DNA from 3 places in the Streptomyces sp. NPDC059679 genome. Region 1 is predicted to be linked to each of the others. Evidence: riboswitches for the same ligand, from Rfam matches in the RefSeq annotation. Region 1 holds a riboswitch; each other region holds the start of a gene.
What was found. Region 1 has a riboswitch for thiamine pyrophosphate ahead of thiC (phosphomethylpyrimidine synthase ThiC). Riboswitches for the same ligand answer to the same signal wherever they lie in the genome.

Region 2: another riboswitch for thiamine pyrophosphate. It lies ahead of ACFV2X_RS34550 (thiamine ABC transporter substrate binding subunit); the one in region 1 lies ahead of thiC (phosphomethylpyrimidine synthase ThiC).
Region 3: another riboswitch for thiamine pyrophosphate. It lies ahead of thiO (glycine oxidase ThiO); the one in region 1 lies ahead of thiC (phosphomethylpyrimidine synthase ThiC).

Annotation. Positions count from the first base shown of each region.
Region 1 is NZ_JBHWES010000103.1:116-5,240, reverse strand. Features, by position in the region: gene ACFV2X_RS51650 (cupin domain-containing protein) at 1-273, shown strand, start outside; gene ACFV2X_RS51645 (DUF5326 family protein) at 456-674, shown strand; gene ACFV2X_RS51640 (SsgA family sporulation/cell division regulator) at 1,262-1,699, shown strand; gene ACFV2X_RS51635 (YibE/F family protein) at 1,704-3,059, opposite strand; TPP riboswitch at 3,129-3,273, shown strand; gene thiC (phosphomethylpyrimidine synthase ThiC) at 3,267-5,033, shown strand.
Region 2 is NZ_JBHWES010000043.1:4,766-12,600, forward strand. Features, by position in the region: gene ACFV2X_RS34535 (hypothetical protein) at 28-318, shown strand; gene ACFV2X_RS34540 (ABC transporter ATP-binding protein) at 453-1,484, opposite strand; gene ACFV2X_RS34545 (ABC transporter permease) at 1,484-3,277, opposite strand; gene ACFV2X_RS34550 (thiamine ABC transporter substrate binding subunit) at 3,376-4,455, opposite strand; TPP riboswitch at 4,450-4,554, opposite strand; gene rlmN (23S rRNA (adenine(2503)-C(2))-methyltransferase RlmN) at 4,617-5,723, opposite strand; gene ACFV2X_RS34560 (phosphatidate cytidylyltransferase) at 5,805-7,019, opposite strand; gene frr (ribosome recycling factor) at 7,019-7,576, opposite strand; gene pyrH (UMP kinase) at 7,681-7,835, opposite strand, start outside.
Region 3 is NZ_JBHWES010000052.1:31,311-39,145, reverse strand. Features, by position in the region: gene pknB (Stk1 family PASTA domain-containing Ser/Thr kinase) at 1-1,064, opposite strand, end outside; gene ACFV2X_RS39030 (SRPBCC domain-containing protein) at 1,233-1,694, opposite strand; gene ACFV2X_RS39025 (thiazole synthase) at 1,720-2,568, opposite strand; gene thiS (sulfur carrier protein ThiS) at 2,588-2,788, opposite strand; gene thiO (glycine oxidase ThiO) at 2,821-4,059, opposite strand; TPP riboswitch at 4,056-4,169, opposite strand; gene ACFV2X_RS39010 (NAD(P)/FAD-dependent oxidoreductase) at 4,311-5,561, shown strand; gene ACFV2X_RS39005 (Rv2175c family DNA-binding protein) at 5,676-6,041, shown strand; gene thiE (thiamine phosphate synthase) at 6,206-6,856, shown strand; gene metF (methylenetetrahydrofolate reductase [NAD(P)H]) at 6,989-7,835, shown strand, end outside.

The DNA of each region.
Region 1 (5,125 bases):
AACGACGGTGCGTATCTGCAGTTCCTGCGCGAGCGGAACATGTCCGTCGGGCTGTACGCGCTGGACGCGGGCCAGACCGATCCACAGCAGCCGCACGGCCAGGACGAGGTGTACCTGGTGGTGAGCGGGCGGGCGTCGATCACGGTGGGCATGGAGACCACACAGGTGGCGCGCGGCAGCGTCGTGTACGTACCGGCCGGTGTGGCGCACAAGTTCCACCACATCACGGAGGACCTGCGGGTCATGGTGGTCTTCTCCCCGCCGGAGAGCTGATTCTCCGACTGGGAGCTGATGCGCCCGCCCCGCGTCCCGTAGGGGTTCGGTCAGGGGAGGACGGGGGACGCGGGGCCTGTGTTGGCTTGTCGGCCGTCCTAGCATCGAAGGCGGGGGATGCGGGCCGGCACAGACGCTGTCGGTCCGGACCGACTCGCTCAGCGAAGAAAGCAGGGACCGACGTGGCGACGAAGGGCATATTTCAGGGCTTGCCGTGGTGGGTGACATGGGTCGCAGTTCCGATCCTCGTGCTGGCCGTGTTCGGCGGGCTGATCATGAGCGTGGTCGGCTTCGTCGTCGGTCTGGTCTTCAAGGCCCTGCTGCTGGTGGCGCTCGTCGCCGGTCTGATCTACCTCGTGCGGAAGTTCAGCTCGTCCTCGTCGTCCCGCGGCGACTGGTGACCCCGCGCGGCGGCTGCGCCGCCGCGGGCCTCACGTACGCCACAGACCGCGGCCGCGTCGTCGCGCGCCGCGGGTACACCGCGGGTCTCGGGTACGCCGCGTGGGGGATACGCGCGTTCCAAACCTCAGCTTGACGGCACCGTTCCGGTTAGAGTTCGAGTGCTCGACGTCTCCCGTTCCGGGCGTCTGCCTCGCAACACACCCCGGGGGTGCCTGTTGACGAAAGCAATCATGGCCGCGGCCGGTGAACCGGCTCCGAACTCCCACGTCATAGGCCGGCGCCGCCCCGCCCGGCCCGGCGAGCGGATGCGCCCGCCCGCGCCGATTTTCTTGATCGCAGCCGCGCGAACAGCCGCGGCAACTCTGGCCATTTCCAGTCCCTCACATGAGGCAAACCGACTCCGCCCCGCAGTCGAGTCGCTACGCTCCAGAGTCGGCCGAGATATCAGCACCCTCTCAATCCCTATCAATATCTGAAAATTCACTTCTTATGGCCCGCTGGAGCTAGGCGGACCATGGCGTCAAGAGGCCAGGCCGTTCAAACCTGGCCATTCGCAATCAACTCGGGGCGGCGAACGATGCGTGACATGCGCGACACAGTCCAGGCAGAAGTGACGATGACCTTCCTGGTCTCCCAGGACCTCTCCTTCCGGATCCCGGTCGAGCTGTCCTACGACAGCAGCGACCCGTACGCAGTCGAGATCACCTTCCATCTGCCCGGCGACGCGCCCGTCAGCTGGGCCTTCGCCCGGGAGTTGCTATTGGACGGATTGAGCAAACCCTCGGGCGAGGGCGATGTGCGCATCGCCCCCGCCTCACCGGAGGGGCTTTCGGACGTCTTCATCAGGCTCCAAGTGGGGGCCGAGCGGGCGCTGTTCCGGGCCGGCGCCGCCCCGCTGGTGGCCTTCCTGGACCGTACGGACCGGGTGGTTCCGTTCGGCCAGGAGCAGGCGGCCTGCGATCCGGTCGGCGACCTGGACGCGGAGCTCGACCGGATCCTCGCGGAGGACCGGTACGCCGGCTAGCGCGTCAGCGCCCGCGCGCCCGGCGCCGCCGTCCGCGTCCGCCCCGGCCCCCGTGGCCCCCCTGCTCCGCGCCGCCCTGTGGCGCGCGGTCCGCGGAGACCACGAGCGCGGCGAGCGCGGTGGTCACCGGCACCGAGGCGACGAGGCCGATGCTGCCCACGAGCGTCCGTACGATCTCCTCCGCGACGATCTCGCTCGTCGCCACCGCCCCCACTCCGCTGTCCGCGATCGAGAACAGGAGCAGCAGCGGCAGCGAGGCGCCCGCGTACGCGAGGACCAGGGTGTTCACGACGGACGCGATATGGTCCCGCCCGATGCGCATCGCGGCCGCGTACAGCTTGCGCCAGCCCGCCGTGGGGTCCGCCTCCCTGAGCTCCCACACCGCGGAGGTCTGGGTGACGGTCACGTCGTCCAGCACCCCCAAAGACCCGATGATCACCCCGGCCAGCAGCAGACCGCGGATCTCGATATTCGGATAGAGGCCGTGGACCAGCCCCGTCTGGTCGTCGGTGTTGCCCGTCAGGCTGGCCCAGCCGATGAACAGCGAGCCCAGCAGGCCGATCAGCAGCAGTGAGATGAGCGTGCCGAGCACGGCGACCGATGTACGCGCCGTCAGCCCATGGCACATGTACAGCGCGATGAGCATGATCGCGCTGCCCCCCACGATCGCGACGACCAGCGGGTTGGAGCCGTCGAGGATCGCCGGGAGGATGAACAGCGTCAGCACCCCGAAGCTGACCGCGAGCGCCACCAGCGCGAAGACGCCGCGCAGCCGCCCGACGACCACGACCGCGAGCGCGAACAGCCCGGCGAGCAGCGCCATGGGCAGCGCCCGGTCGACGTCCGAGACGGAGTACTGCAGATTCTTGGGTGCCTTGGGCGCGTACGCCAGCTTCAGCTTCTGACCGGCGTCGTACTTGCGGGACGCGTTCGGCTGGACGATTTCTTCAAAGGTGCGGCCTTTGTCCTTGCCAGAGGTGACCTCGATGGTCGCCTTCTCGCAGATGGTGTCCTTGCCGGATCCGCCGGCCGCGCCCGCCGCGTTCTCCTGGCCGGCGGCATCCTGACCCGGCTCGGTGGGCTGCTGCGGCTGGGCGTTGACGTCGGCGCAGTTGACCTCCTCGACCTTCACCACCCGCCCGGCCACGGTCTGCTGGTCGAAGCCGAGCCCGCTGCGCTCATGGGCCTTGTGGTCGGGCGTACCGCCCGGCCACAGCACGATCAGCCCGGCGACGACGGCCGCCGCGAAGGGGATGAGGACGGCCGCGATGACCTTGCGCAGATGGGCGGAGACAGGCGTGGCCGGGCCGTGGCTGTGCGAATGTCCGGGCGCATGGCTCTCCTGCGATGTCGAGGTCACCGTCAGATCATCGCAAGAGCGAGGGCCCTCTGTTCAGCGCCGCCGGACAACCGTTAGCGTGGGTGACACCTTTGCAATCGCGGGAGCTCGGAGCACCGGGCTGAGAGGGCGCTGATTGTGTCGGCCCGGGGAGGAACTCCCGGGCCCCATGCTGCGCCGACCGCTGAACCTGTTACCGGGTAATGCCGGCGTAGGGAGTGGGTCTCAATGACTCTGCAGGATGCACGCACGCCCGAAATGCGCGAGTTCGGCTGGCATAAGGGATATGTCACAGGCTCGCGACCGGACCTCCAGGTCCCGGTCCGCCGAGTGCACCTCACCAATGGCCAGGACGTCACGCTGTACGACACCTCCGGCCCGTACACCGACCCCCAGATCGAGACAGATGTCCGCCGCGGCCTCGCGCCGCTGCGGCAGAACTGGATCCTCGCCCGCGGCGACACCGAAGAGTACGCGGGCCGCCCCGTCCGCCCAGAGGACGACGGCATCAAGCACACCGCGCCGCGCGGCGGGCTGCGCAACCTCGACGCGGTCTTCCCTGGCCGCCCCCGCCAGCCCCGCCGGGGCCGGGACGGCGCCGCCGTGACCCAGCTCGCGTATGCGCGCCAGGGCGAGATCACCGCGGAGATGGAGTACGTGGCGCTCCGCGAGAATGTCTCCCCCGAGGTGGTCCGCGAGGAGATCGCGGCCGGCCGGGCGGTCCTCCCGGCCAACGTCAACCACCCGGAGATCGAGCCGATGATCATCGGCAAGCGATTCCTGGTGAAGGTCAACGCCAACATCGGCAACTCCGCCGTCACCTCCTCCATCGAGGAGGAGGTCGAGAAGATGACCTGGGCGACCCGCTGGGGCGCCGACACGGTCATGGACCTCTCCACCGGCCGCAATATCCACACCACCCGCGAGTGGGTGCTGCGCAACTCCCCCGTCCCCATCGGCACGGTGCCGCTCTACCAGGCGCTGGAGAAGGTCGACGGCAAGGCTGAGGAGCTGACCTGGGAGATCTACAAGGACACCGTCATCGAACAGGCCGAGCAGGGCGTCGACTACATGACGGTGCACGCGGGCGTACGACTGCCGTACGTCCCGCTGACCGCCCGCCGCAAGACCGGCATCGTCTCGCGCGGCGGCTCCATCATGGCGGCGTGGTGCCTGGCCCACCACAAGGAGTCGTTCCTCTATACCCACTTCGAGGAGCTCTGCGAGATCCTCGCCGCGTACGACGTCACCTACTCGCTGGGCGACGGACTGCGCCCCGGCTCGATCGCCGACGCCAACGACGAGGCGCAGTTCGCGGAGTTGCGCACGCTCGGCGAACTCAACCGGATCGCCAAGCGGCACGACGTCCAGACGATGATCGAGGGCCCGGGCCATGTCCCGATGCACAAGATCAAGGAGAACATCGACCTCCAGCAGGAGATCTGCGAGGAGGCCCCCTTCTACACCCTCGGCCCGCTCACCACCGATATCGCCCCCGCCTACGACCACATCACCTCGGGCATCGGCGCGGCGATGATCGCCTGGTGGGGCACGGCGATGCTCTGCTACGTCACGCCGAAGGAGCACCTGGGCCTGCCCGACCGCGACGACGTCAAGACCGGCGTCATCACGTACAAGATCGCCGCCCACGCGGCCGATCTCGCCAAGGGCCACCCCGGCGCCCAGGAGTGGGACGACGCCCTGTCCGACGCCCGCTTCGAATTCCGCTGGGAGGACCAGTTCAACCTGGCCCTCGACCCGGACACGGCCCGCTCCTTCCACGATGAGACGCTGCCGGCGGAACCGGCGAAGACGGCGCACTTCTGCTCCATGTGCGGGCCGAAGTTCTGCTCGATGAAGATCAGCAGAAGCATCACAGAGCAGTTCGGCGGCGACGCCGACGCGACGCCTGAGGAGATCGAGGCGGGAATGCTCAAGAAGTCCAAGGAGTTCGCTGAGGCGGGCAACCGCGTCTATCTGCCGATCGCCGACTGATCCCGAGCCGCGCTGCGCGCTGCGGGCTTTTTCGTCAGTGGACAAGCCCGCAGCGCTTCGCGCCCCAGGCGCACTCCCCGGCGGTTCCGTCG
Region 2 (7,835 bases), on a different contig from region 1:
CGCCGTGGTGTGACAAGGGGTCACGCCGTGGACGGAAGACGGGGCCCGAGTATCAACCCGTACGGTGACGCGGCCCGCCACCGCGGTACGAAGAACGGCGCCATGCGCGCCTTCCACGGACGGCGGACGCGCGCCTGGGCCGACGCCCCCGCCCACCCCTGGGCCACCGGAGCGGTGCTGATCCGCTGTGCGGCCGCGGAGCTTGCGCTGGTCCCGTGGCACTCACGGGTGATCGCCGTGAGTGTGCTGATGACCGCCACGCCGCTGATGTGGCGGCGTCAGCCCCCGTTGGTCAGCGCCTCCTGCACGATGCGGTAGGCCGACAGCTCCCAGGACGCGGGGCGCGCGACCCGCTCACCGCTGATCCGCAGCTCCGCCGCCCCGCGACGCCGCTCCACGCGAGAACACCGCCCCGCGTGGGTGACGCCACGCGTGGGTGACGCCCCGCGTGGTTACGAGCCCGCGCCCAGCACCACCACGTCGTCCGCGTCGAAAGCGACGCCGACCCGCTCCCCCTCCTTCGGCGCGTCCCGCAGCGCGCACGTCGCCTCCAGGCGCGGCGCGCCCGCCGGTTGGAGGACGAGGGCCACGCGGTCGCCGCGGAAGGTGCGCGCCGCCACCGTGCAGGGCAGGCCCTTCTCGGGAGCGGTGAGCCGCACCCCGGCCGGGCGGACCAGCAGCCGGCACGGCCCGGGCGGGGTGCCGTCGGGCACGGGCAGCTTGCCCCAGCGGGTGTCGGCGCTCTCGCCGTGCACGGTGGCGTCAACCAGGTTGTCGAAGCCGAGGAAGCGGGCGACGAACTCGGTGGCGGGCCGCTGCCAAACCTCCAGCGGGGTGCCGGTCTGCGCGATGCGCCCGCCGTCCATCACCAGCACCCGGTCCGCGAGCGCGAACGCCTCTCCCTGGTCGTGGGTGACCGCGAGGACCGTGGTGCCCAGTTCGCCGAAAAGTTGGCGCAGTTCGACCACCAGCCGCTCCCGCAGCCCACGGTCGAGCTGGCCCAGTGGTTCGTCCAGCATCAGCAGCTCGGGCCGCGGGGCCAGGGCACGGGCCAGCGCGACCCGCTGCTGCTCGCCGCCGGACAGCGAGGCGATCGCGCGGCGCTGCGCGCCCGGCAGGCCGACCAGTTCCAGCAGTTCGGCGACCCGGCGCTCCGCCTCGGCGCGCGCCACCTTGCGCATGCGCAGCCCGATGGCGACGTTGCCGCCCACGTCACGCTGCGGGAAGAGCTGGTGGTCCTGGAACATCAGGCCCACGCCGCGCCGGTGGGCGGGCACCCCCGTCTGGTCCCGCCCGGCCAGCCACACCCGGCCGGTGTGGGCCCGTTCCAGGCCCGCCACCACGCGCAGCAGCGTGGACTTGCCGCCGCCGCTGGGCCCCAGCACCGACACCGTCTCGTGCTCGGCGACCTGGAGGTCCACGGCGTCCAGCGCCGCCCGCTCGCCGTAGCGGACCGTCACCTCGTCCAGTCGCAGCAGCGTCATCAGAACTCCCCCGAACGGTCGGTGCGGATCCGCTCCAGTACCAGCAGGGAGCCCGCGCACACCAGCATCAGAATCGTGCTCAGGGCCATGGCCTGGCCGTAGTTGAGCTGCCCGGCCCGGCCGAGGAAGCGGGCGACAGCGACCGGGAGGGTCGGGTGGTCGGGCCTGGCGATGAACACCGTCGCCCCGAACTCGCCGAGCGAGACGGCGAAGGCGAAGCCCGCCGCGACCCCGAGGGCCCGCGCGACCAGTGGCAGGTCCACCTCCCGCCAGGCCCGCAGCGGGGACGCGCCGAGCACGGCCGCCGCCTCACGCAGCCGGTGGTCCACCGCGCGCAGCACGGGCAGCATGGTCCGTACGACGAAGGGCACGCCCACCAGGGCCTGCGCGAGCGGTACGAGGATCCATGAGGCGCGCAGGTCCAGCGGCGGCTCGTCCAGAGCGATGAGAAAGCCGAAGCCGACGGTGACGGCGGAGGTGCCGAGCGGCAGCATCAGCAGCGCGTCGAAGCCCCGTACCAGTCTGCCCGCCTTCCTGATGACCCTCGGTTCGCCTCCGGGCGCTCGGGTCCGGTGTCGACGCTCCTCGACACTGCGCTCGCGCGCGCGGCGCCAGCCGCATATCGATACGAGCCCTCGCTCCCTTGGTCTCGTCGCTTTCACGGCGTCATTCAGCGCCTGCGGCGCGGGCGGCGCGCCCTTTGGCTCACTCGGGATGGTCAGGGCGGCCGCCGCCAAGCCGCCCACGACGACCGCGAAGACGGTCGCGACGGCGGCGTAGCGCAGGGAGTTCCAAACGGCGTCCATAGGGGCGACGAAAAACGTCCCGCCGCTGTCCGCCACCGACTGGAGGGCACGGTAGTAGTCGAGTCCGTAGCCGCCGGGGGCGTCCAGGGACCGTTCGACCAGGACCGCGAGCGGCAGCAGGATCAGCAGCGCCACGACGGCGAGCACACCCCACAGCAGCGCCCATTGGGCCGCGCCCTGGGGGCGGCGCGCGGTCTGTTCGGGGGCGACCAGCTTCAGGGCGCCCTCGCGGCGCCGTACGGTCCACGCGTGCAGGGCCAGGACCGCGGCCACGGCCGCGAACTGGACCAGCGTCAGCACGGCGGCGGTCGGCAGGTCGAGCAGCTGGGCGGTCTCCCGGTAGATCGCGACCTCCAGGGTGGCGTACCGGGGGCCGCCGAGGATCTGGATGACGCCGAAGGAGGTGAAGGTGAACAGGAAGACCATCAACGCCGCGGCCGCCACGGCGGGCGCCAGCGCCGGCAGCGTCACCCGCCGCCACGCGGCCAGGCGGCTCGCGCCGAGCACCCGCGCGGCCTCCTCCTGCCGCGGGTCGAGCTGCGCCCACAGCCCGCCGACGGTCCGTACCACCACCGCGTAGTTGAAGAAGACGTGCGCGAGGAGGATCGCCCATACGGAGGTGTCGAGCCGCACCCCCCACAGGCTGTCCAGCAGCCCGCCGTGGCCGAGCAGGGCCAGGAACGCCGAGCCCGCGACGACGGTCGGCAGGACGAAGGGGACGGTCACCACGGCTCGCAGCAGCCGCTTGCCGGGGAAGGTGAAGCGGGCGAAGACATACGCGCCGGGCAGCGCGACCGCCAGCGTCAGGGCGGTGGAGGCGGCGGCCTGCCAGCCGGTGAACCACAGGATGTCCAGGACGGCCGGGTCGGTGAGCACGTCGCCGATGCGGCCCAGCCGCCACTGGCCGTCGACGCGCAGCCCGCGGGTGACGATGGCGGCCACCGGATAGAGGAAGAACAGCGCGAAGAAGGCGGCGGGCACGGCCATCAGGGCCAGCCGCAGCGCCGCCCCGCGCAGCCGCGCGCGCCGCCGCCCGGTGCGCTCCTTCGCCTCCTCCGGCGCGGCGGCGGGGCGCTCACGTCGCTTTACAGGACGAGCGAGGACCATGCCTTGACCCACTGGTCACGGTTCTTGGCGATCTTCCGGGGGGCCAGGGTGGCCGAGTCGGCGATCTTCACGCCGTACTTCGTGAACAGCTCGGGCAGCTTCGCGTCCTCGCGGGCCGGGTTGACGTACATGTTGAGCGGCACGTCCTCCTGGAAACGCTTGGTCAGCAGAAAGTCCAGCAGCGCCTTGCCGCCCTTGGTGTTCGAAGCACCCTTCAACAGTCCGGCGAATTCCACCTGCCGGAAGCAGGTTCCCGTCGCGACCCCCGTAGGGGCCTGCGCGGGCCGCGGCTTGGCGTCGACGACCTCGGCGGGCGGGCTGGAGGCGTACGAGACGACCAGCGGCCGGTCGCCCTTGGCGCCGCCCGCCGAACCGGAGAAGCGGTCGTAGTACGCCTGCTCCCAGCCGTCGACGACCTCGACGCCGTTGGCCCTGAGCTTCTTCCAGTAGCCCTGCCAGCCGTCGTCGCCGTACCGGGCGGCCGTGCCCAGCAGAAACGCGAGGCCGGGCGAGGAGGTGGCCGCGTTCTCGGTGACCAGAAGGTTCTTGTAGGCGGGCTTGGTCAGGTCGTCGAGGGTCTTCGGCGGGGCCAGCTTCTTGTCGGCGAAGTACTTGCGGTCGTAGTTGACGCAGATGTCGCCGAAGTCGACCGGGGTGACACGGTGCTCGGCCGCGTCGAGCTGGAGGGCCGCCGGGACCTTGTCCAGGCCCTTGGCCTGATAGGGGGCGAACAGGTCGTTGTCGAGCGCGCGGGAGAGCAGGGTGTTGTCGACCCCGAAGAAAACGTCGCCCTGGGGATGTGATTTGGAGAGTATCGCCTGGTTGACGGCCGCCCCGGCGTCGCCGCCCGGCAGGATCTGCACCTTGTAGCCGGTCTGCCGGGTGAACTCCTTCAGCACGGCCTTGGACGCGGCGAACGAGTCGTGCGAGACCAGCTTCACGGTCTTGGAGCCGGAGCCTTTGGCGGAGCCGGAGTCCTCGCCGCAGGCGACGAGCGTGGTGAGGCCGAGCGAGCCGAAGAGGGCGGCGGCGACGGCATGCCGAAGACGGCTGTTCATATGAGGCTGACTCCCTACGCCGGTATGACCCGGATCAGGTCCGAGGGTCTGCGGCCGAGCCGCACTCTCAGCGCTGTTCGCGCTCCCCTGTCGGAATGTTCACTTGTACGAGATGTGGATGTACGCACGAGGTGGTGCCAGGGCACCGTATCAGCCGGCCCTCAACGCTCCGCCGCCGCCAGCTGCCCGCACGCCCCGTCGATCTCCTGCCCCCGGGTGTCCCGGACGGTCACGGGCACGCCGTGCGCCTCCAGGGCGGCCACGAACGCCTTCTCGTCCTCGGGCCTGGACGCGGTCCACTTGGAGCCGGGCGTCGGGTTGAGCGGGATCAGATTGACGTGCACCCGGCGGCCCTTGAGCAGCCGACCCAGCAGGTCGGCCCGCCATGCCTGGTCGTTGATGTCCCTGATCAGGGCGTACTCGATGGAGACGCGACGACCCGACTTCTCCGCGTACTCCCACGCGGCGTCCAGAACCTCGCGGACCTTCCAGCGGGTGTTGACCGGGACGAGGGTGTCGCGCAGCTCGTCGTCGGGCGCGTGCAGCGACACCGCGAGACGGCATTTGAAGCCCTCGTCGGCGAACCGCAGCATCGCCGGCACCAGCCCGACGGTCGAGACGGTGATGCCGCGCTGGGACAGGCCGAGGCCGTCCGGCTCCGGGTCGGTCAGCCTGCGGATGGCGCCGACGACACGGTTGTAGTTGGCAAGCGGCTCGCCCATGCCCATGAAGACGATGTTGGACAGCCGCGCCGGACCACCGGGGATCTCACCGTCGCGCAGCGCCCGCATCCCGTCGACGATCTGGTGGACGATCTCGGCGGTGGACAGATTGCGGTCCAGGCCCGCCTGGCCGGTGGCGCAGAACGGGCAGTTCATGCCGCAGCCCGCCTGGGAGCTGATGCACATGGTGACCCGGTCCGGGTAGCGCATCAGCACGGACTCCACGAGCGTGCCGTCGAACAGCCGCCACAGGGTCTTACGGGTGGTGTCGTCGTCGCAGCTGATGTGGCGCACCACGCTCATCAGGTCCGGCAGCAGCCCGGCCGCCAGCTTCTCGCGCGCGGCGGCCGGGATGTCGGTCCACTGGGCCGGGTCGTGGCTGTAGTGGGCGAAGTAGTGGCGCGACACCTGGCCGGCCCGGAAGGGCTTCTCGCCGAGGGCGGCGACGGCCTCGCGGCGCTCGGCGGGCGAGAGGTCGGCGAGATGCCGCGGGGGCTTCTTGGCTCCGCGCGGCGCGACGAATGTGAGTTCTCCGGGCTTGGGCATGGTTCAACCAGTGTCGCAGACGTGCGTACGGCCTCGTACCACGCGTGGCACGAGGCCGTAACGGCCGGGGCGTGGGGCCGGTCAGCCGCCGCCCACGAAGACCACCATCAGCAGCCAGACCACGGGCGCGGTGGGCAGCAGGGAGTCCAGCCGGTCCATGATCCCGCCGTGGCCGGGCAGCAGCTTGCCCATGTCCTTGATGCCCAGGTCACGCTTGATCATGGACTCGCCGAGGTCGCCGAGGGTCGCGCTGACCGCGACGGCGAGCCCGAGGAGCAGCCCCTGCCACCATGCGCCGTCCTTGATCAGGTACTGCATGGACAGCGCGCCCGCGACCATCGCGAAGGCGATCGCGCCCAGCAGCCCCTCGCGGGTCTTGCCGGGGCTGATGCGCGGCGCGAGCTTGTGGCGGCCGAAGCGCCAGCCGACCGCGTACGCACCGGTGTCGCTGACCACGGTCAGCAGCATGAAGACGAGCACCCGCCGCGGCCCGTCGTCGGCCGCGGTCATGAGTGCGACAAAGCTGGCCAGGAACGGCACATAGAAGGCCGCGAAGACGCCGGCCGTGACATCCCTGAGGTAGTTCTCGGGCGGCTCGGTCATCCGCCAGACGAGCACCGCCAGGGCGGTCAGCGCGACGGCCACCCACGCGCCCTCCGCACCGCGCACATAACCGGCGACCACCATGGCGACGCCGCCCACGGCGAGCGGCACCAGCGGGACGTGGATGTCCTTGCGCTCGGCCAGCCGCGAGGTCAGCTCCCACAGGCCGACGACCACCGCGACCGCTATGACGCCGATGAACACCGGCTTGTAGATGAAGAGCGAGGCGACGACCAGCGCGCCGAGGCCGACGCCCACCCCTATCGCGGCGGGCAGATTGCGGCCCGCGCTCTTCTTCTTCGCATCGCTCGTCACGTCTGCGCTCCCCGTCCGGTCGGCGCCGCCCGCATCGCCGGGCTGAGCGGCGCTGCCGGAGGGCATGGCGTCGGGGCGGTCCGGGGGCGTCGGCCGGTGTGCCGCGGGCCGGCGCGGCCCGCGCTCCGGCTCCCGGTCGTCGCGGAACAGGGGGCCGCTCGGCCGAGCGGCCCCCCGGTCACGGTCGGCGGCATCCCAAGGGTCTCCGCCTGCGTGGGGCACGGTGGGCATGGGCCGAGTCTGCGCCGCCTCGCCCACGTCGTGCGCGGGACCCGCCGAGGGCGAGGGCACCTTGCCGCGAAGCGAGGGAGAAGGTCCCTGCTGGGCCGGTCCCCGGAGGCGGGCGCTCGGCGGAGCCCCCCAGGATGAGTCGTTCATCAGACCTCGAGGAGCTCGGCTTCCTTGTGCTTGAGCAGCTCATCCACCTGCGCGACATACTTCGCGGTGGTGTCGTCGAGCTCCTTCTCCGCACGGCGGCCCTCGTCCTCCCCGACCTCGCCGTCCTTGATGAGCTTGTCGATGGACTCCTTGGCCTTGCGGCGGACGCTGCGGATCGAGATCTTCGCGTCCTCGCCCTTGCCCTTGGCGACCTTGATGAATTCCTTGCGGCGCTGTTCCGTGAGCTCCGGGAACACCACCCGGATGATGCTGCCGTCATTGCTCGGGTTGACGCCCAGATCGGAGTCGCGGATGGCCTGCTCGATATTGCGCAGCGCGCTCTTGTCGAACGGGGTCACCACGGCCATCCGCGGTTCGGGCACCGAGAACGACGCCAGCTGGTTGATCGGCGTCATCGCTCCGTAGTAGTCGGCCACGATCTTGTTGAACATCGCCGGGTGCGCACGCCCGGTGCGGATCGCGGCGAAGTCCTCCTTGGCGACCACAACGGCCTTCTCCATCTTCTCCTCGGCCTCGAGGAGGATCTCTTCGATCACCACTTGCTCCTGGTGTTATCAGTAAGCAGAGCCTCGCCCCTGCGTGCGTCTTCTCCTGCACGGTGTCCGACCGGCAGGCCGTTGTCCATCCCCCGTATGAGCCGTCAGGCCCGGGAGCCCTGGTCGCTCACGAGCGTGCCGATCTTCTCACCCTTCACCGCACGCGCGATGTTTCCTTCGGCGAGAAGCTCGAAGACGAGGATCGGCAGTTTGTTGTCGCGGCAGAGCGTGACGGCGGTGGCATCGGCGACCTTGAGGT
Region 3 (7,835 bases), on a different contig from region 1:
CGCGGCAGCCGGCCGCGGCCGGCGGACCGCCGGGGAGGACCGGTCTGCGGTGGCTGCGGCGGCAGCTCCAGCCTGCTGGTGAGATTGAGCTGCTGCTCATCGGCGGGCACCGGCCCCCCGATACCGCCGACCGGGCGCGGGATCACGCTCGTACGGTCCTCGGAGCCGTCGTGCGTGTCCGCCTTGGCCTGCGGGGGCACGGCGTCGAGCTGTTCGTCGGTCAGCGCGGCGCGCGCGGTCCGCGCGAGGCCGAGCAGTTCGACCGCGTCGGCGGGGCGCTGCGCGAGCTCGCGCGCGGTGGCCGCGGCGACCAGCTCGTCCAGCTGCGGGGCGACCCCCGGCGCGAGGGCGGACGGCGCGGGCACGTCCTCGTTCAGCCGCTGATAGAGGACCTGCGCCGGGACGGTGCCGGTGTGCGGCTTGGCGCCGGTCAGCATCTCGTAGAGCATCACGCCGCAGGCGTAGACATCGGCGCGGGTGTCGGCCGTGCCGTGCTCGATCTGCTCGGGCGCGAGATAGGAGACGGTGCCCAGCAGCGTGCCGGTGGAGGCGTTGGTGTTGGTGTCCACGGCCCGGACCAGCCCGAAGTCGGCGACCTTCACCCGGCCGTCGTCGCCGATCAGCACGTTCTCCGGCTTCATGTCCCGGTGGACGAACCCCGCGCGGTGCGCCGCCCCGAGCGCGGCAAGCACCGGCTCCAGGATGTCCAGCGCGGCCCGCGGCTGCAGCGCGCCGCGCTCGCGCAGCACATCGCGCAGCGTGCACCCGGCGACGTACTCCATCGCGAGATAGACATGGGAGCCGTCGGTGCCCTGGTCGAAAACGCCGACCACATTGGGGTGGGCGAGCCTGGCCACGGACTTCGCCTCGCGGATGAAGCGCTCGACGAAGGCGTCGTCGGTGGCGAGCGACTGATGCATCACCTTGAGGGCCAGTACGCGGTCGAGCCGCGTGTCGACGGCGCGGTAGACCGTCGCCATGCCGCCCACGGCGATGCGCGCCTCGACGCGGTAGCGGCCGTCGAGCAGCTGTCCGACCAAGGGGTCATGCAGGGTCGTATCCACGAGAGAGCAGTCTACGAGCCGACACGACACGCAGGGTTCACCTGCCAGGCCCGGGCACGGGACTGGTGCCGAACGGTGACACCGGGCGCCGCGGCGGGGTCGGCTTCACCCTTGTTGTGCCTCGCGGGTGCCTTCGTGTCTTGGCTGTGCCCTGGTTGTGCGCGTGCCCTAGTTGTGTGACGCGGCGGCCAGCGCGGACAGCTCCTCCAGTGCGGTGGCCCAGGTCGCGGCGGCGTACTCCGTGTGCTTGGCCTTCGCGGCGTCCGGCACCGCGAGCTCCTGGATGCCGCTCTCGGTCAGTCGGAGCCGGGTGCCGGGGCCCTCGGCGGAGAGCGCGAACTCCACCAGGGTCGAGTCGCCCGGTTCCGCGCCGAGGGCGCGGTCCGGTTCGCTGGCGAGCCGGAAGCGGAACAGCGCGTCCGGCACCGCCTTCTCCACCCTGCCGTGGAACTCCCCCTGCTCATCCCAGCGGAAGCGGAGCGTCCCGCCGGGGCGCGGGTCGATCTCGCACCCCTCGAACGCGTACCAGACGCGGATGTGCTCGGGGGTCGTCAGCACCCGCCATACGCGGTCGACGGGCGCTTGGACGTACACCTCGCGCTCGATCCGGTCGGCCACCATGCCACCCATGTCACCACGCTAACCGCTCACCGCCCTACCCGAACGCCGGGCGCTCCGGGTCCAGCGCGGCCAGCCCCTCCCCGGGTGAGGAGGCGTGGGCGAAATGGCGGCGCGGGATACGGCCGGCGCGGTGGGCCAGCCGGCCGGCCCGGACCGCGTACCGCATGGCCTCGGCCATCAGGATGGGCTCCTGGGCACGGGTGACGGCGGATGCGAGCATCACCGCCGCGCAGCCCAGCTCCATGGCGAGCGCGGCGTCCGAGGCGGTGCCCGCCCCCGCGTCCAGGATCACCGGGACCGTGGCGCGCTCGACGATCAGCTGGAAGTTGTGCGGATTGCGGATGCCGAGGCCGGAGCCGATGGGGGAGCCCAGCGGCATGATCGCGGCGCAGCCTGCGTCCTCCAGCCTGCGGGCCAGGACCGGGTCGTCGTTGGTGTACGGCAGGACGGTGAAACCGTCGTCGACCAGCGTCTCGGCGGCGTCCAGCAGCTCGACCGGGTCGGGGAGCAGGGTGCGCTCGTCGGCCACCACCTCCAGCTTGACCCAGTCGGTGCCCAGCGCCTCCCGCGCCAGCCGGGCGGTCAGCACCGCCTCACCGGCCGTGAAGCACCCGGCGGTGTTGGGCAGCACGCGGATGCCGTGCCGGTCGAGCACCGACAGGACCGAGCCCTGGACGGTGGGATCCAGGCGGCGCATCGCGACGGTGGTCAGCTCCGTACCGGAGGCGAGCAGCGAGCGCTCCATGACCTCCAGGCTGGGCGCGCCGCCGGTGCCCATGATCAGGCGGGAGGAGAAGGCGGTGCCCGCGATGGTGAGCGGGTCCGGGTCCGGGTCCGGTGCCGGTTCGGGGCGGAGGGGGGTGGCGTACGTCGTGTCGTGCATCGTCTCGGCCATCTGGGGTTCAGCCTCCTTGGACCGCGGTGAGGACTTCGACCCGGTCTCCGTCGCCGAGTGGGGTGGCGGGCCACTGGCCGCGCGGGACGACCTGTTCGTTGACGGCCGCGGCGACCCCCGAGCGCGCCGGGGTCAGCTCCGCGACCAGCAGGTCGAGGGTGGTGCCGCCGGGGAGCTCGCGGGGCTCACCGTTCACGGAGACGGTCATGGAGGCGGCGGGCGGGCCGGGCGTGGAGGCGCTCATATGGGCTGCTCCTGCGGTACGGGGGTGGTGGGGCCGATGGGCGTGGCCGGGAAGCGCAGCGGGGAGAACGGCCGGGCCTCGTCCGGGAGTTCGCCGTGCGTCAGCACCTCGGCCATGACGTCGCCCGTGACGGGCGTGAGGAGGACGCCGTTGCGGTAGTGGCCGGTGGCCACGAGCAGGCCGGGCAGCGCGCTGGGGCCGAGCAGCGGCGCGTTGTCGGGGGAGCCGGGGCGCAGCCCGGCGCGGGTCTCGACGAGCGGCAGCTCGGTGATGCCGGGCACCAGCTCATGCGCGTCGCGCAGCAGTTCGTAGACGCCGCCCGCGGTGACCGTGGTGTCCCAGCCGAGCTCTTCCGAGGTGGCGCCGACGACCAGCTCGCCGTTCTCGCGCGGCACCAGATAGACATGTCCGCCGCGCACCTCGGCCCGTACGGTCCGGGACAGGAACGGTGCGTACGCGGGCGGTACGCGCAGCCGCAGCACCTGGCCCTTGACGGGGCGTACGGGGGGCAGCGCGCCCTCGGGGACGCCCGCGAGCCGTCCGCTGAAGCTGCCCGCGGCCAGTACGGTTTGCTCGGCCGCCAGCCGTGTGCCGTCGGCGAGTTCGACGCCGGTGGCGCGGTCCGCCGCGAGCGTGAGCCGTTCCGCGCGGGCGCGGTGGAAGACCACGCCGGCCCGCTCGCACGCGGTCAGCAGTGCCGCCGCCAGCCGCCGCGGGTCGACCTGGTGGTCCCCGTCGACGCGCAGGCCCCCGCGTACGCCCGGCGCGAGCATCGGCTCCAGGCGCCGGCATTCGCGCCCTGTCAGCCACTGCGACTCCAGCCCGAGCCGCCGCTGGAAGTCATGGAGCTCGCGCAGGTGGGCGCGGTCGTCGGGGTCGAAGGCCACGGCGAGCGTGCCGCAGGTGCGGAAGCCGACGTCCTGGCCGCTCGCCTCCTCCAGCTCGGCCACGAACTCCGGATAGCGGCGCGCGGAGGCGAGGTTGAGGGCGAGCAGCGTCTGCTCGCCGTAGTGGAGCTCGGTGACGGCCGCGAGCATTCCGGCCGCCACCTGGGCCGCGCCGCCGCCCGGCGCCGGGTCGGCGACGGCGGTGCGCAGGCCCCGCCGGGCCGCCCGCCACGCCGTGACCAGGCCGATGATGCCGCCTCCGACGACCAGCGCGTCGTACGGCCGGCCCGGCGGCCCCTCCGACGGCCCCTCCGGCCCCGTACACGAGGGTGTGCGAGATGCGTGCATGGGCGTAACGCCCCTCCCTTCGCCGGCATGACCCGGATCAGGTTCGTACGGTCGGAGGCCGCTTCAGCCTCCCTCTCAGCCCGCTGCGTCGGGCTCCCGCGAGTGCTTCGTCCCGCCAACCCTAGTACGAGCTCCGAACTGCCCGGAAGGGCGAGCCCGGCCGGGCGGTCCGGGGTCCCGGCCGCTCCTGTGCCCGAGATCTCGTCAGTCGGTTCTCCGGTGCGCCCCGTGCGCCGCCCTACAGTGATCGTGTGAGCGATGAGACGACGAAGTCGGCGTCCCCGGGGGGCACCGGGCAGCAAGTGGTGATCGTCGGCGCGGGAATGGCCGGGGTGCAGACCGCTGTCGCGCTGCGCGACCAGGGCTGGACCGGCGGCATCCTGCTGCTCGGTGCCGAGGCGCACCAGCCGTACGACCGGCCGCCGCTGTCCAAGGCCGTGCTGCTCGGCAAGGCCGAGGGCTCCGCCTTCGACGTGGACTTCGCCGCGCTCGGCGTCGAGCTGCGGCTCGGGGTGTCCGTGACCGGCCTGGACACCGGCGCGCGGCGGCTGGAGACCGCGTCGGGCCCGGTGTCGTACGACGTCCTGGTGATCGCCACCGGCGCCGAGCCGATCACCCTGCCCGGCGGCGAGGGCGTGCCCGGTGTGCATCTGCTGCGCACGCTCGACGACGCGGAGCGGCTGCGTCCGGTGCTCGCCGGGCAGCGCGAGATCGTGGTGGTCGGGGCGGGCTGGATCGGCGCGGAGTTCGCCACGGCGGCGCGCGAGGCGGGCTGCGCCGTGACCGTCGTGGAGGCCGCCGACCGCCCGCTGGCGGGCGCCCTCCCGGCCGAGGTCGCCGCCCCCATGGCCGGCTGGTACGCCGACTACGGCGTCGAGCTGGTCACCGGCGCGCAGGTGGCCTCCGTGGACGAGCAGGGGGTGCTGCTCCAGGACGGCGCCCGGCTGAGCGCGGACGCGGTGGTCGTCGGCATCGGGGCGCGGCCCGCCACGGGCTGGCTGGCGGGCTCGGGCGTCGAGCTGGCCCCGGACCGGTCCGTCGCCGCCGACGAACAGCTGCGCACCTCGGCGCCCGACGTCTACGCCGTCGGGGACTGCGCGTCGTTCCCTTCCGCGCGCTACGGCGAGCGGCTGCTGGTGCACCACTGGGACAACGCCCTCCAGGGGCCGCGCACCGTCGCCGCCAATGTGGTCGGCAGCCGGACCGCGCATTTCACCGGTTCGGTCTACGACCCGGTGCCGTATTTCTGGTCCGAGCAGTTCGGCCGCTTCGTGCAGTACGTGGGCCACCACGCCGCCGCCGACGAACTCGTCTGGCGCGGCGACCCGGAGGGCGCGGCATGGTCGGTGTGCTGGCTGCGCGACGGGGCGCTGGTCGCCCTGCTGGCCGTCGGCCGTCCGCGCGATCTGGCCCAGGGCCGCAAGCTGATCGAGCAGGGCTCCCGGCTGGACCGCGCCCTCGCCGCGGACCCGTCGGTGCCGCTCAAGTCGGCGGTCCTGTGACCCTCGGCGCGCCCCTGCGGTGACCTTGGCAGCGGCGCGGCTGACGGCGGTGTCGACGGCGCCTTGCCCGGTGCCCGACTACCCACTGTCAGTCCCAGATGGCAGGCTTGTCCCGTGACCGAGATTGACGCAAAGATCGATGCTCTCGTCCCCGCCTGGCTCACCCTCCCCGACATCGCCGAACGGCTCGGTGTCGAGGTGACGCGCGTGCGGCAGCTGGTCAAGGAGGGTCAGCTGATCGCAGTGCGCCGTGGCGAGAATCGGGTGCTCCAGGTCCCCGCCGAGTTCATCGGTGCCGGAAAGGTCGTCAAGGGCCTGGTGGGCACCCTGACGCTGCTGAGGGACGACGGCTTCAGCGACGAGGAGATGCTGGAGTGGCTCTTCACCCCGGACCCGAGCCTGCCCGGCACCCCGGCTCAGGCCCTGCACGAGAATCGCGGCACCGAGGTCAAGCGCCGCGCCCAGGCGCTCGCCGTCTGAGCCGCGGCTGAGCCGCCGCTGACCCACCGCACCATCCGTACCGTCATCGTCTGAATCACCACCCGCGGCGTACGGGCCGGCCGCTCCGGTCCGTACGCCGCCGACACGCCGCCCACACGCGGCCGGAACGCCGCCGATCCAGGGGGAAAGCCGTCCCAATGGCCATCACCACCGCCCGCGAGCAGCTTGCCGATGCCCGGGTCTATCTGTGCACCGACGCCCGCCGGCGCCAGGGCGATCTGCCGGAGTTCCTGGACGCCGTCCTGGGGTCGGGAGTGGACATCGTCCAGCTGCGTGACAAGGGCATGGAGGCCCGCGAGGAGCTTGACCATCTCGCGGTGTTCGCCGACGCCTGCCGCCGCCACGGCAAGCTGCTGGCGGTCAACGACCGGGCGGACGTCGCCCATGCCATCGGCTCCGATGTGCTGCACCTGGGCCAGGGTGATCTGCCGGTCCCGTCGGCGCGCGCGATCCTCGGCGCGGATGTGCTGATCGGGCGGTCCACCCACGCACCGGCCGAGGCGGAGGCCGCGGCCGCCGAGCCGGGCGTCGACTACTTCTGCACCGGGCCCTGCTGGCCCACCCCCACCAAGCCGGGGCGGTCCGCCCCGGGCCTGTCGCTGGTGCGCCACACGGCCGCCCTGAAGCCCGCTCGGCCCTGGTTCGCCATCGGCGGAATCGACGCCTCGAACCTGGACGAGGTGCTGGAGGCGGGCGCGCGGCGGATCGTCGTGGTACGGGCGATCACCGGGGCCGAGGACCCCGGCGCGGCCACCGCCGAGCTCGCCAAGCGGGTGCGCGCCCGCGACCTGTGAGAGGCGTGTCGGTCCACTCGGTGTCGGCCTCGTCGTCGGCAAAGTGTCCGCAGTACGGACCAAGACCCGGCGAAAGGGGCATAACACCCCCGCCCGCTGTCCGTGTGCCGCACCGCTGGCTAACCTTCCCGTATGGCCCTTGGCACAGCCTCCACCAGGACGGATCGCGCGCGGACGGTGCGTGATCTGCTCGCATCAGGCGAGCAGTCGTACTCCTTCGAATTCTTCGCCCCGAAGACGGAGAAGGGAGAACAGACGCTGTGGAACGCCATCCGTCGGCTCGAAGCCGTCTCGCCGACCTTCGTCTCCGTGACCTACGGAGCGGGCGGCTCCTCCCGTGAGGGGACCGTGCGCGTCACCGAGCGCATCGCGACCGACACCACGCTCACCCCGGTCGCCCACCTCACCGCCGTCAACCACTCCCGCGCCGAGCTCCGCAACGTCATCGGGCAGTACGCGGGCGCCGGAATCCGCAACATGCTGGCGCTGCGCGGCGACCCGCCCGGCGACCCGATGGGCGAGTGGATCCGCCACCCCGACGGCGTCGGTTACGCCGCCGAACTGGTCGAGCTGATCAAGGAGTCGGGCGACTTCTGCGTCGGCGTCGCGGCCTTCCCCGAGATGCACCCGCGCTCGGCGGACTGGGACACCGACGTCCGCCACTTCGTCGACAAGTGCCGCGCGGGCGCGGACTTCGCGATCACCCAGATGTTCTTCTACGCCGAGGACTATCTGCGGCTGCGCGACCGGGTCGCCGCCACGGGCTGTACGACGCCGATCATCCCTGAAATCATGCCCGTCACAAACGTGAAGCAGATCGAGCGCTTCGCGCAGCTGAGCAATGCCGCCTTCCCGCCCGACCTCGCGGAGCGGATCCTGGCGGTGAAGGACGACGCGGCGGCTGTACGCTCGATCGGAATCGACTACGCCACGGAATTGTGCGCGCGGTTGATGGCCGAGGAGATCCCCGGACTTCACT